DNA from 2 places in the Leptothermofonsia sp. ETS-13 genome. Region 2 is predicted to be linked to the other one. Evidence: predicted binding sites of a transcription regulator. Region 2 holds the regulator's gene; the other holds the start of a gene.
What was found. Region 2 encodes NtcA, which controls nitrogen genes in cyanobacteria. Its sites were predicted from a motif close to TTTGTANNNNNNNNTACAAA; they were not measured.
Positions count from the first base shown of each region.

Region 1: the regulator NtcA is predicted to act here: its motif matches at 4,662-4,681, upstream of P4D80_RS07020 (CopD family protein).

Region 1 is NZ_CP120836.1:1,560,288-1,568,297, forward strand. Features, by position in the region: gene P4D80_RS06985 (DUF3086 domain-containing protein) at 1-440, opposite strand, end outside; gene P4D80_RS06990 (DUF3119 family protein) at 596-988, opposite strand; gene P4D80_RS06995 (MlaE family lipid ABC transporter permease subunit) at 1,085-1,882, opposite strand; gene P4D80_RS07000 (hypothetical protein) at 2,078-2,371, shown strand; gene P4D80_RS07005 (helix-turn-helix domain-containing protein) at 2,652-2,894, shown strand; gene P4D80_RS07010 (YwiC-like family protein) at 2,928-3,767, opposite strand; gene P4D80_RS07015 (hypothetical protein) at 3,776-3,940, shown strand; gene P4D80_RS07020 (CopD family protein) at 4,140-4,586, opposite strand; gene P4D80_RS07025 (hypothetical protein) at 4,757-5,002, shown strand; gene P4D80_RS07030 (hypothetical protein) at 5,258-5,431, opposite strand; gene P4D80_RS07035 (hypothetical protein) at 5,409-5,564, opposite strand; partial or broken gene P4D80_RS07040 (IS1 family transposase) at 5,587-5,854, opposite strand; gene P4D80_RS07045 (hypothetical protein) at 5,944-6,210, opposite strand; gene P4D80_RS07050 (hypothetical protein) at 6,328-6,552, opposite strand; gene P4D80_RS07055 (AAA family ATPase) at 6,711-8,010, shown strand, end outside.
Region 2 is NZ_CP120836.1:3,425,794-3,433,803, reverse strand. Features, by position in the region: gene P4D80_RS15540 (PPC domain-containing protein) at 81-1,136, shown strand; gene P4D80_RS15535 (pre-16S rRNA-processing nuclease YqgF) at 1,272-1,709, opposite strand; gene P4D80_RS15530 (DUF3084 domain-containing protein) at 1,743-3,050, opposite strand; gene ntcA (global nitrogen regulator NtcA) at 3,170-3,841, opposite strand; gene P4D80_RS15520 (SDR family oxidoreductase) at 4,238-4,768, shown strand; gene P4D80_RS15515 (SDR family oxidoreductase) at 4,689-5,030, shown strand; gene thrC (threonine synthase) at 5,206-6,246, opposite strand; gene P4D80_RS15505 (hypothetical protein) at 6,682-6,942, shown strand; gene P4D80_RS15500 (low-complexity tail membrane protein) at 7,207-8,010, shown strand, end outside.

The DNA.
Region 1 (8,010 bases), 1.9 Mb from region 2:
AGCTGGGCATGGGTGGCTTCCAGGGCTTCAATTTCTTGTTTGAGCGATCGCTCCTGGCGCTGCAATTCATCAATCCGCTGTTCCAGTTCACCCACCTGAGCAGGATTGGCAGGCCCCAGAGGGGCGATCAACGGATTGGAAGTTGGAGTGGAAGAAGAAGCAAAAGGCTCTTCGTCTGAAACTGGAGTGGTTTTGGGTAAAGGTTCTACAGGATTTTTCCCAATTTTGGGCAACACCAGCAGTGGAAGCTCTTCCCCGTCGGTGGTTGGTGGCGTTGGTTCAGAAGAGGCAAATTCGTTCTCCCCCAATGATTCCAACCAGGGATCTTCTGGTTCAGTAGAAGTGGACGGCTCATCCCATTGGGATGACGGTTGAAATGGTTTTGCTGATTGCTCTTCAGGTTCGTCCGGTTGAAATGCTGTGGATTCGTCTGGGTTCATGACCGAGTGGGAGAAGGGATAGAGAGGATAGGAGAGCTGTTAGTTGTTGGTTGTTAGTAAGGTGAGAAGGTGGAAGGGGAGAGAGGGTGATAGGGGAGAGGGGGTGGAATTGGCTGTGAGAGGGGGAGGCAAACCTGATCGCCAGAAATTCAATCTCAATTTGAGAGGGGAATTCGAGTTTCCAGACAGTGTTGCAGGGTTTTGGAGTCGAACAGAATGGGCAGGAAGTGAATGCTTTTAACTTCTTTGAAATAAAAGAGGATGGGTGCGGGTGGCCAGAAAATACGCCAATTTTGCCAATCCTGGTAGGGAAATTGCCGAATTAAAGTTTCACCCCGGCAAACATCCAAAGCCGTTGCAGTAAACCGCAAGCGAATCGTCACGGTCTGGAACAGCAGAAACAGGCCAAAAAGCGCGATCACCAGCCCCACCCACACCTGAATCAGCACGAAAGGAATCGCTATCAGTATCAGGGCGATCGCAAGAGTATAGCTAGGAGACAGTTCAACCGTTTGTCCAGGCAGATTAGGGGAGGCAGTACTTGTCACGCTTCACTCTCGCTTTGAGGTTCGGATAGGTTCATCCTCTATTCTATAGGGTTCTATAGGGTCGAGCGTCGGCAGAAGAGGCGGCAAAGAGGAGGGTTATAAACCTCGTGTAACTGCGCTACCCAGCCCCTGGAACATTACCCAGGAGAGAAAGAAGTTAGAAATAAAAATGGCTAACAGGGAAGTAACCACAGCCGTCGTGGTGGATTGCCCAACTCCTTTTGCACCCCCCGTTGTCGTCAAACCCCAGCTCGCCCCAATAATGGCAATCAATGCCCCAAAGAAAAATCCTTTGATGGGTGCACTGCATAAATCCCAGGCGCTCAGGAAATTTTGAGCAGAGTCAAAAAAGACTTTATTAGAAATTCCGTATAGCGCTTGAGCAATAAACATGCCACCGATCATGCCAGTGATCAGCGAGAGAATTGTCAACAGAGGCAACATCAGACAGCAGGCAATGACCCTGGGAATTACCAGGTAGTCGATTGGGTCTGTTTTTAGCATGTATAGTGCATCGATTTGTTCAGTTACCCGCATGGTGCCAATTTCCGCTGCAAAGGCTGAACCGACTCGCCCTGCCAGGATAACGGCTGTTAATACAGGAGCCAGCTCACGCGCCAGGGCAAGCGCCAGAACCCCTCCCACAGCGCTGCCTGCCCCTAAATTGATGAATTCCCTTGACACCTGGATGGTAAAGACCATCCCAACAAAGGCCGCCGTCAGGAGAGCAATTAGTAAAGATTCTGGCCCCACGACTGCCATTTGCTCCAGGGTATTGCGTCGATGGATTTTACCTGCCAGTAGATGGACCATGACCTGCCCACCCAGGAAAATGGCTGCCAGCAGGCGCTGACTCCACATTCGTAAGCCATAAGTAGTCGGCGTTTCACTCACCAGGGCGAAGACTTAGATAGGACGTTAGAAAGAATACCAGGGATTTGTGTCACAACCCTTCACCAAGATTTTTAATTTTAATTTAAGATTTCTGGCAATTACTGGGCATTTTGGGCGATCGCTTCTAAGGTGAAAAAGGATAGCAGTGTGAACTAGGATACCGTTGACCTGGCTTAAACAGCCTACTATCAATTTATGATGACATTACCCACCTTTCTCCGTTCCCTTTTGCTAACAGGTGCCCTGAGTTTCGCAGCGCCCATTGTGCTGATTGGAACTGTGCTGATCAGTTTTTACGTGGTTGGTCAAGTTCCCTTCATTGATGCATTCAGCCAAGCTGGAGTAACCCAGATTCTCAACTTTCTAGCCGTCTTCGGTAATGGCGATGCAGTTGAGGGAATGCTGATTATTGGTCTGACCTGTAGCCTGGTTGGAGCTTTGTTCGACACCTATGCTTTTTACCGTCATCAGAATCTAAGGGGCGGGTAGTAAATTGGGGCTCTTAAACTTCGGTATCTTTTCGGGTAATGCTCAAATCATAATGATTTTTCAGTTTGAAATGATGGTGGACAGCACCGCTCATCATTACTTCTTGAGGTCTACCCAGTAAAATACTGGGATGGACCAATTCCCACCTTGCCTGGGGTCTGAGTCAGAATCGAATTGCTTCCATTCAATCATTAGACCGATCCACCATTAGACCGATCTATGTCCTGTTTGCCCTTACCCATTGAGCAGAATGATCAACAGTTAGTGATCCAATTAGTCATTGAATCGGTTCAAGGACGTTACCTCTTACTTACTCCAGGAACGCACGCTATCGATCCTGCCATTACTGGAGTTACTGGGCTTAAGTGCCCGCGAAGCCAAAGTGTTGTTTTGGGTGATGCGAGGAGAAGCGAATCAAGTGATCGCCAAACATCTGGGTGTTCACCCCAGCACCATCCGCAAACATCTGGAGAGTATTTATCGCAAGCTAGATGTACAAAGTCGCACAGAAGCGATCGCTTAGAATGCTTCCTTCCCTCACTAGCTTGCAAGCCAGCTAAGAGAGATGGGCCGGGAGGAGTGAGAGTGCCACAATCAATAAAAAAATCAGGGCCGAAGAAGTTTCCAGGATGGCAACATTTTGAATCGGAGTGGTACGATACCAGTCTTGCCATGCCAGAATCAGACCCAATTTGAGCAGCGCGATACCAAAACCGATGGCCGTGATCGGTGCAAGCCAGCCAATGAACCAGAGTCCAGTAATGATGCCAGTGGCGATCACATGGTAAGTCAACCCTGGCAGGAGTGATGCAGTTTTGGGCTTACGCAGTTTGACGGTAAAAATGCTACTACTAAAAAACAGTGTATTTAAGAGCCACAATCCCAACATCGATAGTGTCCAGGTTCCCGTTGTGGCGATATAGGCAAACGGTGCTGCCAAACAAACAGCTGCAAAGGTTAGCAGTTCGTTAGTAAATGATTTTTGTTGCCGATAGAAGACCGAAACTGCATCGATGACAAAAGCCGCGATCGCCCCCAGGTACAACCAAAGCAGCATAGGCGTTTGCAGACATAGGCAAACTGCAATGCCTAAGGCTATGCCAGCATAAAGACTACCCCAAACCAGAAACCGAGATTTCCAACTGCGGCGCTGTTTAATCTGGAGCGTCAAGGGATGCTCAGCTTGGAACCCCGCAAAGGCACAGATGAGTGCCAGAGTCGTTGCCCAAGTCCATTTTTGGGCAGCAGCGGCTCCTGTTAGGAAAGACACAAATAACATGACATAAACCCCATGCTCTGGCGAGTATATCGGGTGATACCAGGCTGGGGTACGGGAAACAGCAGCTGCAGATTGGATAGCAGCGGATTGTGAGAGGTTGGGTTGAGAAGGTGTCATAAACTATAATGACCTGTGCGATCAGGGGTTTGAGCCGTTCAAATGTTCTGCTATTGCCTGGTTCGTTTTTTGCAGACAATCCAGCGTTTGCTGTCTCACAGCCTTTAACCGACGCTCAAAATTATCCAAAGCGATTGTGCCGTCTGAAGATTCAGCTTTCTGGATTGCAATAGTTGGCGTTGCTGAATTTGGGTATGAAGTTGCTGAATTTGGGTATGAAGTTGCTGAATTTGGGTATGAAATAGATGCTGTATGCATAAAGCTTAGTTTCGATTCATACTGCTTTTCAGCAACGCCTATCGCCGTGAGGATTGCTCGTACATTTTGTCATCTCCATATCAGCCGGGAGAAATCGAAGGTTGCGGAGTGCCTTTATGCCAGTCCGCCCAACCGAATTCCGACTCCGACAACGACGAACAGCACAGCCAGGGTGGTTACGCCAACGATGTGATAAGCCAGAGAATTGAGGTTTTCTTTGGTCAGGTTGGGGATGATGAAGAAGCGAGCATGAATTGCGAGCGCTAAGGTTCCCAGCAGGCAAAGCAACTTAATTCCAATATATCGCGACAGGTACGAGTCGAAGGCTAAGAAGTTTTGAAAACCTGGAAAGTAAGTCCAGGTGAGCCATAGCCCGGTAATCACTTGCAACAGGAGGGACATTAGCCCAAAGTACTCGAAGTGTTCTTCAAACTGATGGATGCGATCGGGGTCGCGGTGTTTCAATGCCTGAGGCAGCACTGTAACGGCAAGAACGAGATGTCCACCTGTCCAGACGGTGGCTCCCAAGGTATGCAGAATGACCAGAAGTTTGAACAGCATCGGTTGGTGATTGCGATGGGGTGTGTGTCAGGAATTGTTAATTTATTTCAGCGGAGTGTCGAACCTCAACTCAATTTTGTAAAAATGAATACAGAAAATATTTGATTTACTTTTCCTGGATGTCGAGAGAGTTTGAATCATCTTGATTGGACGTGAGACGGAAAACATCTATGGCTTTGCAAACAACTTCAATCTATTCGTTGGTCGCTGAGCAAGAGGGCGCGATCGCTGCTGATTGGAACCCGGTTTGTCAGATTACCTATAACCGGGATACCTGGGTAAAGTTGCTCCAGCGCCCCAGTGAATATGCGTCCGACGAGGCAAAGTTGCTTTGTCAAGACACACCAAATACTTGGATTGCCTGGGTGCCTGATTATGGTGAAGTGGTTCTTGGTCATGGTGATTTCTATTGCTAGTAGTGCTAGTAGATCAAAATAAACGTTGTGAGGGAAGTGGAAAGGGTACCCCCCTTCCGGAGGCGAAGCCCCCACTCCTCCATATTGCAAAATTAACGAAAACGCCAGTAAAAGAACCCAGAAAACGATAACTTTCATGAAGTGACGCCTGATGCGGCGCAGCATATCCCATATCAAAGTGCCTGGATGCATTTGAAATAGAGTTGGCATCATATTGACTTAGTTGAAAGAATTATTCAAGGAACAAGGTTTGATTTAATAGGCTTTGATGTGTTCGAGTGCGATCGCACGCGGGAACAACACATTGTTTTCTTTGTGAATATGCTGGTGTATGTCTTGCTCAAAGGTAGCTAGCGCATCCAACAGGGCGCGATAGGTGTTGCACGCCCACTCTGGCGGGGTGAATTCATCGGGGCGGGGTGAATTCATCGGTAAGTCGACGCAGTTGTGCCAGGGCTACTCCAGCTTCATCATGTTCAAATTCCATGCGGTGAACTGGATTGGCAATCGTGCCACAGTGGAACATGGGCAATGTATCGCTGGCTTCCAATTGACGAATCATGGGAAACAAAATCGATAGTGCGTCAGATTAATGTGGGATATATAGCAATGTCGTGCCAGTTCCAAGAGCGCGTTGTCAATCCCGCCCGCTGAGCAGCGGTGGTTTTGAAGTGGCTATGCTGCCAAATCCAGTTGAAATAACTCACGCCTAACCGTATGGTTACTTTAGTTTGTTCCCAGACCTTGCTAAACTTAGCTAAACTTAGTCTGTCGTCGATGCCATCGTCCGGTTTGTTGTCTTAACGTTCCATTTGTCCGCTCTAACCGCTGTGTTTTATCTTTGCCAATATATAACTTTACGCGGGTGCGTTAGGACATTGGAATTAGAGAGGGAGTGGGGGCTTCGCCCCCAGCTAGGGGTGGAACCCCTGCACCCCGTCCTAACCATAATGACTACCGCTATAATGGCCGATCTCTGACGGTAAGACTCGTTCGTATCTGCCCCAATCATCGGTGTTGAATTGTTTGCAATCCGTTTTTCCTTCAGTGTTCACAACTAACTGCTCAATGAATTCATCGGTGTGTTTACCCACGCAGGCGGTGAGCATCAAGCTGCTAGATTGAGCAAGGCTCAACCCAATCCAACTGTCTCCCCGTTTCAATTCCTCGCTAGCGCATTGCTTCTGTTGTTTGAGACGAATGACCACATCTCATCGGCACAAACTTCTTCCGTCTTGACGGATTGAACCTCCTGGTTATGCACCAATTGTGCTTTTTGGCTGGCAGAGCGCACGATGCTAACGACGGTATTGTAGGCAAGTCCACTAGGCAAGTCCACTGGTGCGACTGATGCCTCGTAAACTACTGCCCTCACTATGCATTTGCAGAACCTGGCGAATCTGTTCAGGACTGACATGGCGACGGTAGTAGAGACTGTCAAACTCCTCACAAAAGGTTTGGCGGCAAGCAGGACCGAGATACCGTTGATGACCATTGGGCATCTTGCCATGTTTATGAGCTTTACTATGACCGCATAGAGAGCATTCCATCGCTTTGCTTCTAGTCAAGGTTCTTTTCTACTCTACCAATCCCACATTAACCTGACGCACAATCGATAAAATCAATATTCCAGCGATTTTGTTTGAAATGAAAGAGTCGCTTGCGCTATTCTTTCACCGATAAGCAGGGAGAACCATGACAACCAGAGATGGATTCAGGAGTAATTGTGCAAACCAGGGAAGTGAAACGAGAAGCGCGTGACCTCTATAAAGTTCTGGTTTCGCTATTACAAATAGATGGCAACTACAAAAAACTGATTCTGCGAGACCTGGCAAAAATCGTTCAAATCTGTGGGCGGGGCAAAGGAGATATTACCTCGAATGAACTGCTGGCGTTTCTGGTCCTCTACGCCCTGATTGAGGATGACAGGGAAAAGCTTAACGTCGCTATTAACCAGTGGGACACTTCTGTCGAAATTCGCCAGAAGTACGAGAAAGAGAGCCTGAGGCTGATTCTGGAACTGGCAAACGGCGAAAACTCCAAGGACCAGTTTGTGTTGCCTACGGTTTTGAACAGGCTGGATGAAGAAAAAGGTACCCGGTTGCTGGAACAGGTAGTCAATGCCCTTTATCGATTTGCACAGGTTATTGTCAAAATCGATGGCAGAAGAACTCTGCAAGACTTAGAAGCCCTGTCCCTGATCTGGAAACTGCTGCACACCTATGATGCTTCAGTTCAACTACCTGCGGAGGGACGGGACGGGAGCCCTATTCTCCAGAACGACGACCTGGATAAAGTCCTCGCTGAACTTAACCAGCTAATCGGCATGGAAAACATTAAGAACGAAGTCCGAACGCTGACCAATTTTCTGAAAGTCCAACAGGTACGCAGCCAGCAGGGGTTGGCAAAAACCTCTGTATCTCTGCATTCGGTTTTCTGCGGCCCGCCGGGAACCGGGAAAACCACCGTCGCCCGACTGATGGGCAGAATTTTTAAGGCGCTGAGTTTTCTGGAGAAAGGACACCTGGTGGAAACTGACCGCGCTGGAATGGTTGCCTCCCACATCGGTGGAACCGCCGAACGGGTTAATAAGCTGGTGGAGTCGGCCCTGGATGGAGTGCTATTTGTAGACGAAGCTTATGCGCTGGAAACAGGTTCGGATCAGGACTTTGGGCAGGAGGCGATCGACACTCTGCTTAAGCGCATGGAAGACTATCGCCAGCGACTCGTGGTTATCGTTGCCGGATATACCGACGAAATGCAAACCTTCCTGGAATCTAACCCTGGTATGAAATCCCGCTTCAATCGCTACTTTTACTTCAAAGATTATGTACCTGATGAACTGGTGGCCATCTTCAACAAATTCTGTAAAGACAGCCACTTTGAACCAACCGAAGCTGCCAACGAAAAGCTACATCACCTGTTCACTGAGCTCTACGATGCCCGTGACAGAACTTTCGGCAATGCCCGCCTGGCCCGCAACCTGTTCGAGAAAACCATTGAGCAGC
Region 2 (8,010 bases):
GACAGGAACACTGTGGCACTCACAACGTCCAGAAATCTGGTTTTCGCTTTCAAGCAACTTGCAGTATCTCTCCACGAACTATGGCTGGCACCCCTAGAAAAGATGGTCACATCCTCATCCATCGTCTGCTGGCTTGTCTAACCAGTACAGGTCTGATCCTGGTTCAGGCTCTCCCGATCGCCGCATCCAGCATTGATCAGGATGCGGCCAGTTTGATTAAGAAAGAGCAACCAGCTGAACCAGCCTCTCCGCCGCCACCCCGGCAGCAAGATCCCCCACCCACGCCGCCACCTCCACCCGCGGCTTCAGGGGCCAGTGATGGAAGTGCTATCCCTGCATCAACTCAACCATCTACTCCATCTACTCCTGCTACTTCAGCCGAACTGGGTGGTGGTTCCAGTTCATCCCAACCACCGTCATCCGCGGCTCCGACATCACGCCCAGCCTCTCGGAAAGCAACCGTTAAACGCCTCAATTTTGTTGATGTGGAGTTTGGGGTTCTGGCCAAGGGAGACCCGGTAGCGAGCGATCGCTACTACCACACCTATTATTTTGAGGGTAAGAAAGACCAAGCCATTGCCATTCGACTGGTGGGTAGCCGAGATCCTCGCCTGAATCTGAACCCTGCCATGTTTCTTTATGGACCTGATGGGCAGGAACCGATCGCCCGTCGATTTGGAGGAGAAAGCACTGAAAAGAGTGCCTTTCTTCAGATCCGCCTGCCCGAAGACGGAACCTATTCCATTGTGGTAACCAGCCGGGAACCCCGAAAAGAAGGACGCTATAGTCTGGCCCTGCGGGATGACCGAATCTCCTATCTCTTAGACAAAACTGGCGACCTGACAGATGAAAGTCCGAAGCTAAAACAGGATGGAAGCTCCTTTCAGTCCTACGAATTTCAGGGCAAGCGGGGACAGTATGTAAACATTCGGGCGGATAGTCTGCGGGCTGAATTTTCACCCTCGGTTTATTTGCTCAACTCGAAGCGGGAGATCATTGCCACCAGCAGCGACATGAATTACATTTACTCAGCATTGATTGAACGAACTCAACTCCCAGAGGATGACACTTACTACATTGTGGTCAATTCGATGAATCCTACTGGACGGGGGCGATTTCGGGTGAGTGTGTATTGAACTGAGGGGTGGAAGAAATTTTAAGTGCAAGGCGAAGGGCGAAAGGGTGAGGTGGCTATAGAGGTCGTAAGCCTTTCATCCCCTTAAATCCAGTGTCCTAAGCAACCTGGCGACAGCTATATCCATGATCCTGAGCTAATGAACCAGGCGCTCTAAGTAGCGTTCAATCAGCAAGATAGCGACAATGTCGTCGATTGGACGGGGAATGCGACGTAGTGCCTTGGGGATCAGACGGTAAATGCCTTTTGGGGGATACATTTTCCAGTAGCGATCGCGCGCTTCCAGGCTGCTATGGCGCTCATCCACTAACACAACGCGCAGCGGGTCTTCAAGCTCAGTCGTTAGCCGCTGCTTCCAATCCTTGGCGGTGGTTTGGTCACCCATAACGACTATCGAGATTGGAAACTGCTGTCGTAGAGTTTGGATGGTAGCGATCGCCGACTCTGTAACCACAACCTCGTGATAACGTAATGTGCGGTCAACTCCCATAACCGCTAGACCGCACTTGCGGCGACCAGGGTCGAATCCCAGAATAACAGGCTGATCAGACGTTGGGTGAGAACTAGGGTACATGGGACCAAAATGTATCAAACAGGTTCACGACTCTTAATTAACGGTACCTGTATCTGGATGATTTGTTCTAAACAAGACCTTGCCATCCTGCGTTGCCAATAAATCAATTTTGAGGGGGCCAGAAACGTTAGTGACCTCCGCTGCAACAGCTTTCAAATCCACCATCTGGTTATATTGCTTCAGTTGGCTGATAAAGATAATCACATCCTGAATTCGACCAATTTCAACAGAATCGGTCAAAATTCCTAGGCTGCGAGCCCGAAAATTAGCGGCGGCAATTAGCAAATTAATGCGCTGTTGAATCTGCTCATCCGTCATCCGGGAGGGATCGATGGTAGTGGCGGCCACCACATCGCCTGCCAGAAAGATAGACCGATTGGGCACTGCGTCTGCAAAAACTTGGATGGGGGTTTCGCCCACCAGGTAGTTGGCAGCCGAAAAGATTCTGACTACATAGTCTTTTCCGTCGTCAATCCGACTGATCAACTGTTCCACCTCTGGTCTGGTAATTTGGATGATCTGTCCGCTGGTGCCGGGCCGTGTCAATCGGATCGCCGTCCGATTGGCTTCGGTTAAGAGCTGATCAACGGCCTGTTTCGCTGTTGAAGTTGATGGAATCCGCACAACCGCGGAAGCCAGAATCTGGCCGCGCTGAATTGCCACATTGCCCTGGCGTAGACCCTGACGCTCTAGTTCTAATTCTTGAATTTCTCTGGCCAGGAAGGCTTGCTGGGCTTCCAGTTTCTTGACTTGAGCTTCCTTGTCCCTGATTTCTGCGTCTCTTTGGGCAATAAGCCGATTCTTTTCTACTTGCAGCTGGCGAATCTCAGCCCGCAGTTGGTTCTGAATCCGATTTAATTCTGCTTCAGCGCGAACGGTTTCCGCCCGGGCTCGGGTACGTTCTGCGATCGCCCCCCTGAGCGCCCGGTCTGCTTCAGTAAGTTGTTGCTGTGCTCCCGTGAGCTGTTCTCTGCTGCCCGCCAGTTGCTTCTGCGCCAATACCCGATCAGCCCGCGCTTTTGCTAGTTCCTCCTCAGCCTGGTTTTTCTGAATCTGCGTTTGGTATAGATCCCGCCGAGTTCGCCTGATGGTTTCCTGCAGCGAGTCAATTTCAAACAACCATTTGCGCAGGTACTCACTGGTGGCAAACAAAACCCCCAGAGTGGAAGCCGAGATCACAGTGCCGGTAAGAATGGTGACGAGCGTCGCAGTTTTACGGGGACGGAGATTAAACAGGCTGAGGCGAGCTTTGCCAACGCGGGTTCCCAGGCGATCGCCCACCGTGGCAATGACCCCCCCCAGCACCAGCACTGCCAGAATCAAAATATATCCGGTGGACATTCACACTCCAAAGCGCCCTGCACTCCCGGCCACGCCTGCACAAGCACACCAAAGCAAACGCAATCACAGCGAACTCAACTACAGCCTACCTCAATGTTTCTACCAGTGGGTGTTGCTGATCAGGTAAATTGTTGGCTCAAAGTGACCGGATTGTGGACGGTAATCTTTTTCTTGTGAATGGAAATCATCTTATCCTGGCGCAGATCCCCCAAAAGACGGGTTACCGTGACACGAGTAGAGCCAATTGCCTCTGCGATCGCCTGATGGGACAACTTCAGGTCAATGGTGATGCCATCATTGCTGGGCACACCAAAATCACGACAGAGAATCAGCAAAAAACTCACCAATCGGGAACCCATATCCCGGTGTGCCAGAGTTTCAATCATCATCTCAGTCTGCAAAATCCGGGATGATAAGCCTCGCAGCAGTACCATCGACAGGTCCGGGTTATCCTTTAACGCCTTTTCCACCTGTTCAATGGGAACCGAAAGCAACTCAACTGGTGTAAAGGCTACTGCGTGATAGAAGCGATCGGACTTGTGCCCAGTGATTAAGGAAAGAACCCCAAACACGCTATTCTCCCGTAGCAGCGCAACGGTAATTTCTTCCCCAGCCTCATAGACCCTGGACAGCTTGACTGCTCCTTTAAGAAGAAAGTAGACACGTTCTGCCGGGTCACCCGGAAAGAAGATTGTTTTGCCCCGCTCAAAGGTTTCAACAATGGGTGGAAATGCTCCACCCCCCATCTGACGGAACACAGATGCGAGTGGTTTATCTTGCGTTACTACCATATCCCCTACCTGGTGCCCAAAGAATTGCCCAGCTAACTAACAGGTGAAATCCCTAAGTTAAGTGAACTCATTAAAAGATCTGTAACTTAGGACACTTAAACTTACTCAACCGCACGTTTTTGTGCCTGATGTTACATATTGGTTGGCTATAACCCTTGACTAACCGATTCCATAACCCAGGTTTAGCCTGCTCAATCACTGCTTAAATCACGATTTCCAGCAGTTTAAGACTATATTAGCTAGAGTGAATCGATTTGCTTACCTGCAATTTATTCGAAATCACGATTATTGGAACAGAATGATTGAACGGACTGATAAAAATAGGTGCTACCCGTTTCCATCTTTGAGTATTCTCATAAAGCAGTCCTAAGTAGTTGCTCTTAAAGATAGAGAGTTATGTTGAATTTGACTGGAAAAAATGCCCTGGTGACTGGCATTGCCAACAATCGTTCAATTGCCTGGGGCATTGCCCAACAACTCCACAAAGCAGGGGCAAATATTGGAGTTACCTACCTGCCCGATGAAGAACGCCGCGTCAAAAAACTTGCTGAACTGGTAGAACCCGTTCAACCATCCCTATTTCTTCCCTGTAACGTTCAACATGATGCTCAAATTCAAGCTACCTTCGATGCAGTCAAAGACAAATGGGGTCGGTTGGATATCTTGATTCACTGTTTAGCCTTCGCCAATAAAGAAGATTTATCTGGTAGTTTTGTAAACACTTCACGAGAAGGATTTGCGGCTGCCCTGGATATTAGTGCCTACTCATTAATTAAGCTGTGCGCTGCCGCCCAACCCCCTAATGACCGAAGGGGGCAGCGTTCTTACCCTGACCTACCTGGGGGGAGTGAAAGTAATTCCCAATTACAACGTGATGGGAATTGCCAAGGCTGCTCTGGAGATGAATGTACGCTATCTCGCCTCTGAATTAGGTCCCCAAAACATTCGGGTCAACGCCATTTCTGCTGGTCCCATTCGTACCTTAGCATCCTCGGCAGTCGGCGGCATCCTGGACATGATCCACCATGTTGAAACCGTCGCCCCCCTCCGGCGAACTGTTACCCAGCTTGAAGTGGGCAACACCGCTGCCTTTCTCTGTAGTGACCTTGCAAGTGGCATCACCGGACAAATCGTCTACGTTGATGCAGGCTACGAGATTATGGGAATGACGGAAGGGCGAAAGGAGTAGATGGGTGGATGAGTGGATGAGTGGATGGGTGAGGGAGTAATGGAGTGGGGGAAGTGATGGAGTGGGGAAGTGATGGAGTCAAGAAACCTCGCTCTATTATCCCGTTACCCTGGCACTCCCTTCCCCCTCTCTCCTCGCTTCACTAACAACGAATAACCAACAACTAACAACTCCTCTAAAATCCCATTGCCTGGGCAACAGATTTCAAGCTGGGTTCGATGCCCTGTTTGAACTGGCTGCTGCTGTGTTTGATGGCACAATCGGGGTCCTTCAACCCGTTTCCGGTGAGGACACAAACCACAGTGGCACCGGGCGGAACCTGGTCTTTGACTTTGAGGAGTCCGGCTACGGAAGCCGCGCTGGCAGGTTCACAGAAGATCCCTTCACGGGACGCCAGAAGACGGTAGGCATTCAGGATCTCGTCATCAGTAACGGCATTAAAGGTGCCCTGGCTGGCTTCCTGGACGGCGATCGCCCGTTCCCAATTGGCAGGATTACCAATTCGGATGGCGGTTGCCAGCGTCTCTGGGTGTTCCACCGCTTTGCCCGAAATCAGGGGGGCTGCTCCTGCGGCCTGAAAGCCCATCATGCGGGGAAGCTTGCTACAAAGTTGATGCTGGTGATACTCACAAAACCCCATCCAGTAGGCGGTAATATTTCCAGCGTTGCCAACGGGAATGCACAGCCAATCGGGCGCATCTCCCAATACATCGACCACCTCAAATGCTGCAGTCTTTTGTCCTTCTAACCGGTAAGGATTGACCGAGTTGACTAGAGTGACCGGATAACTGGCCGATATTTCCCGCACAATTTCAAGCGCTCGATCAAAATTGCCTTGAATTGCCAGCACCTCAGCTCCGTAAAGTAATGCCTGGGCCAATTTGCCCATCGCAACATAGCCATCAGGGATCAGCACAAAAGCCCGCATTCCTCCTCGCCCCGCATAGGCAGCGGCAGAAGCAGAGGTATTACCTGTACTGGCACAGATTACCGCCTGTGCTCCAGCTTCTTTGGCTTTCGAGAGCGCCAGGGTCATACCCCGGTCTTTGAAACTGCCAGTTGGGTTCAACCCATCAAACTTGACCAGGACTTGCACCTGTTTGCCAACGATTTCGGAGATCGCCGGCACTGGGATCAAGGGCGTGTTACCTTCACGAAGAGTAATGACTGGAGTTTGCTCAGTTACAGGCAAGTATTGCCGATAAGCCTCAATCAATCCAGGCCAGCCCTGGTAGGAAGAGGTTAATTGGGTATTGGGTTCGGTAGAAAAGGTATGGGAAGCAGATAAGGTTACAGCCACGGTTTTTAGCGATCGCTTTAAATCAAGGAACCCTATTCCACCATTTGCCGACTAAAATGCTGTGTTGGATATCGGAATCTAATGCGGAATACTCCATAGTTAGAATCCGGAGCTCCTTCACCTGAACTTTACATCTTTGTGGTGAGATAGGTTTTGTGGTGAGATAGGTACGTTAAGTGTACCTCGATCCTTGTCCAATGCCTCTCAGTTCAATGTCCTGTAATACAGAAGCCTTTTTCGGATTAACCAGTTTCAAAAGTGGCCAGTCCTGATTTATTCTTTTGTAACAGAGGGTTACATTCTCTCGTAAAGTTCAGGTTAAGATACTTTTTGTGGTGTAAGTGAGTAAAAATGACCAGTCAAACATTAACAGCAGACCGTTCCATCTCTGCATCTGTCGCTACAGCACTGGTTTCTATTCCTGAAGCGGCTTCCTCTGTTGATCCTCGACAGTCTCGCCTGCTAGAGGCGATGAAAACCCAGTATCGCCTTGACCAGCAGGTGAAGTTTCTGCACCTGCAAGCAGAGACAGAATCCCTGCTTCAGCAGCTAAAAGCAATTAAACAGCAGCGTCAGGCGTCAGAACCCCCCTCTGACACGGCTGATAAATAGCACCCAGTGAATCAAGGTTTTGTAGCTATAGTCACCAGATTTAGGACGGGGTGTAGGGGTGTCCCCAACCCCTCTAAAGCCAATGTCTTAAGCAACCTGGCGACAGTTATAAATAGCTCATTCTCTGGTCTTTGGGGAACCTGGTCTTTGGGGGATCTGGCCTGAACCTGAACAAACGGGATGGCTTCTCATCACTAAAAAACAATTTCTGGGAGAAGTCTAAGCTCTATACTTGGCATGGGCTTCATCCGTCGGTCTTTGGTTATGCGCTCTTTCTGGTCTGATCCTTACCTTTGGATTCATCTGGCTGGCTTAGCAGCAGTTCCAATTTTTCTGGAGCTGTGTTTGCTTGGTTTTGCAGTCGGTGATCCAGTCCTGCCGGTCTGGCTTGAACTGTTTTTGGTATCGGCAATTGGGATTGTTCCCATTCTCTGGATGCAGTGGCAGCGTCCGTTTTACATCTTCAGTCTGGTCGCAGTGGCGCTCAAGCCAGAACGTCTGACCGATGACCAACGCCGTCTGTTAACCCTGTTTAAATCCCAGCGCAATCAAATCCTGGCAGGGGTAGTATCTATCCCACTGATTTTTGTACTGCATCAGGTTTACCAAATTGCCCCCATTGCTACTCCAGTGGCTCATTTCCCAACTGAATGGAGGTTTTTGGGATTGATGCTGGCCGGGGTTGCTTTTCTGGCCGCCAACCTGTTTACTCAGGTTCCAGTAAGTGTTTTGGGAGTCATGCTGCATTCGGATGCAGTATTTGCAGCGACGGATCCCTATCCTCTGGAACAAATTGGATCCAGCTTTTCCCTGGTTGGCATAAAGGTTGCGCAAATTTTGCCTCCAATTGTTCTGGAAACGCCGCCCGCACCCGTGGTTGCATCTTCGGTTACAGTAGTCGAAACGTCAACCCAAGAGTTAGAAACGTCAAACCAGGAGCTAATCGACACAATAGGCCCTGAATTGGTTAAAACAGAAGAACCCGTAGTTGATCTAGCTTATGCTAAAGAGGTAAATCACTCCGAAACTTCAATTCAAACCTCAAAGCAAAACCTGCCTGAGTCCGAC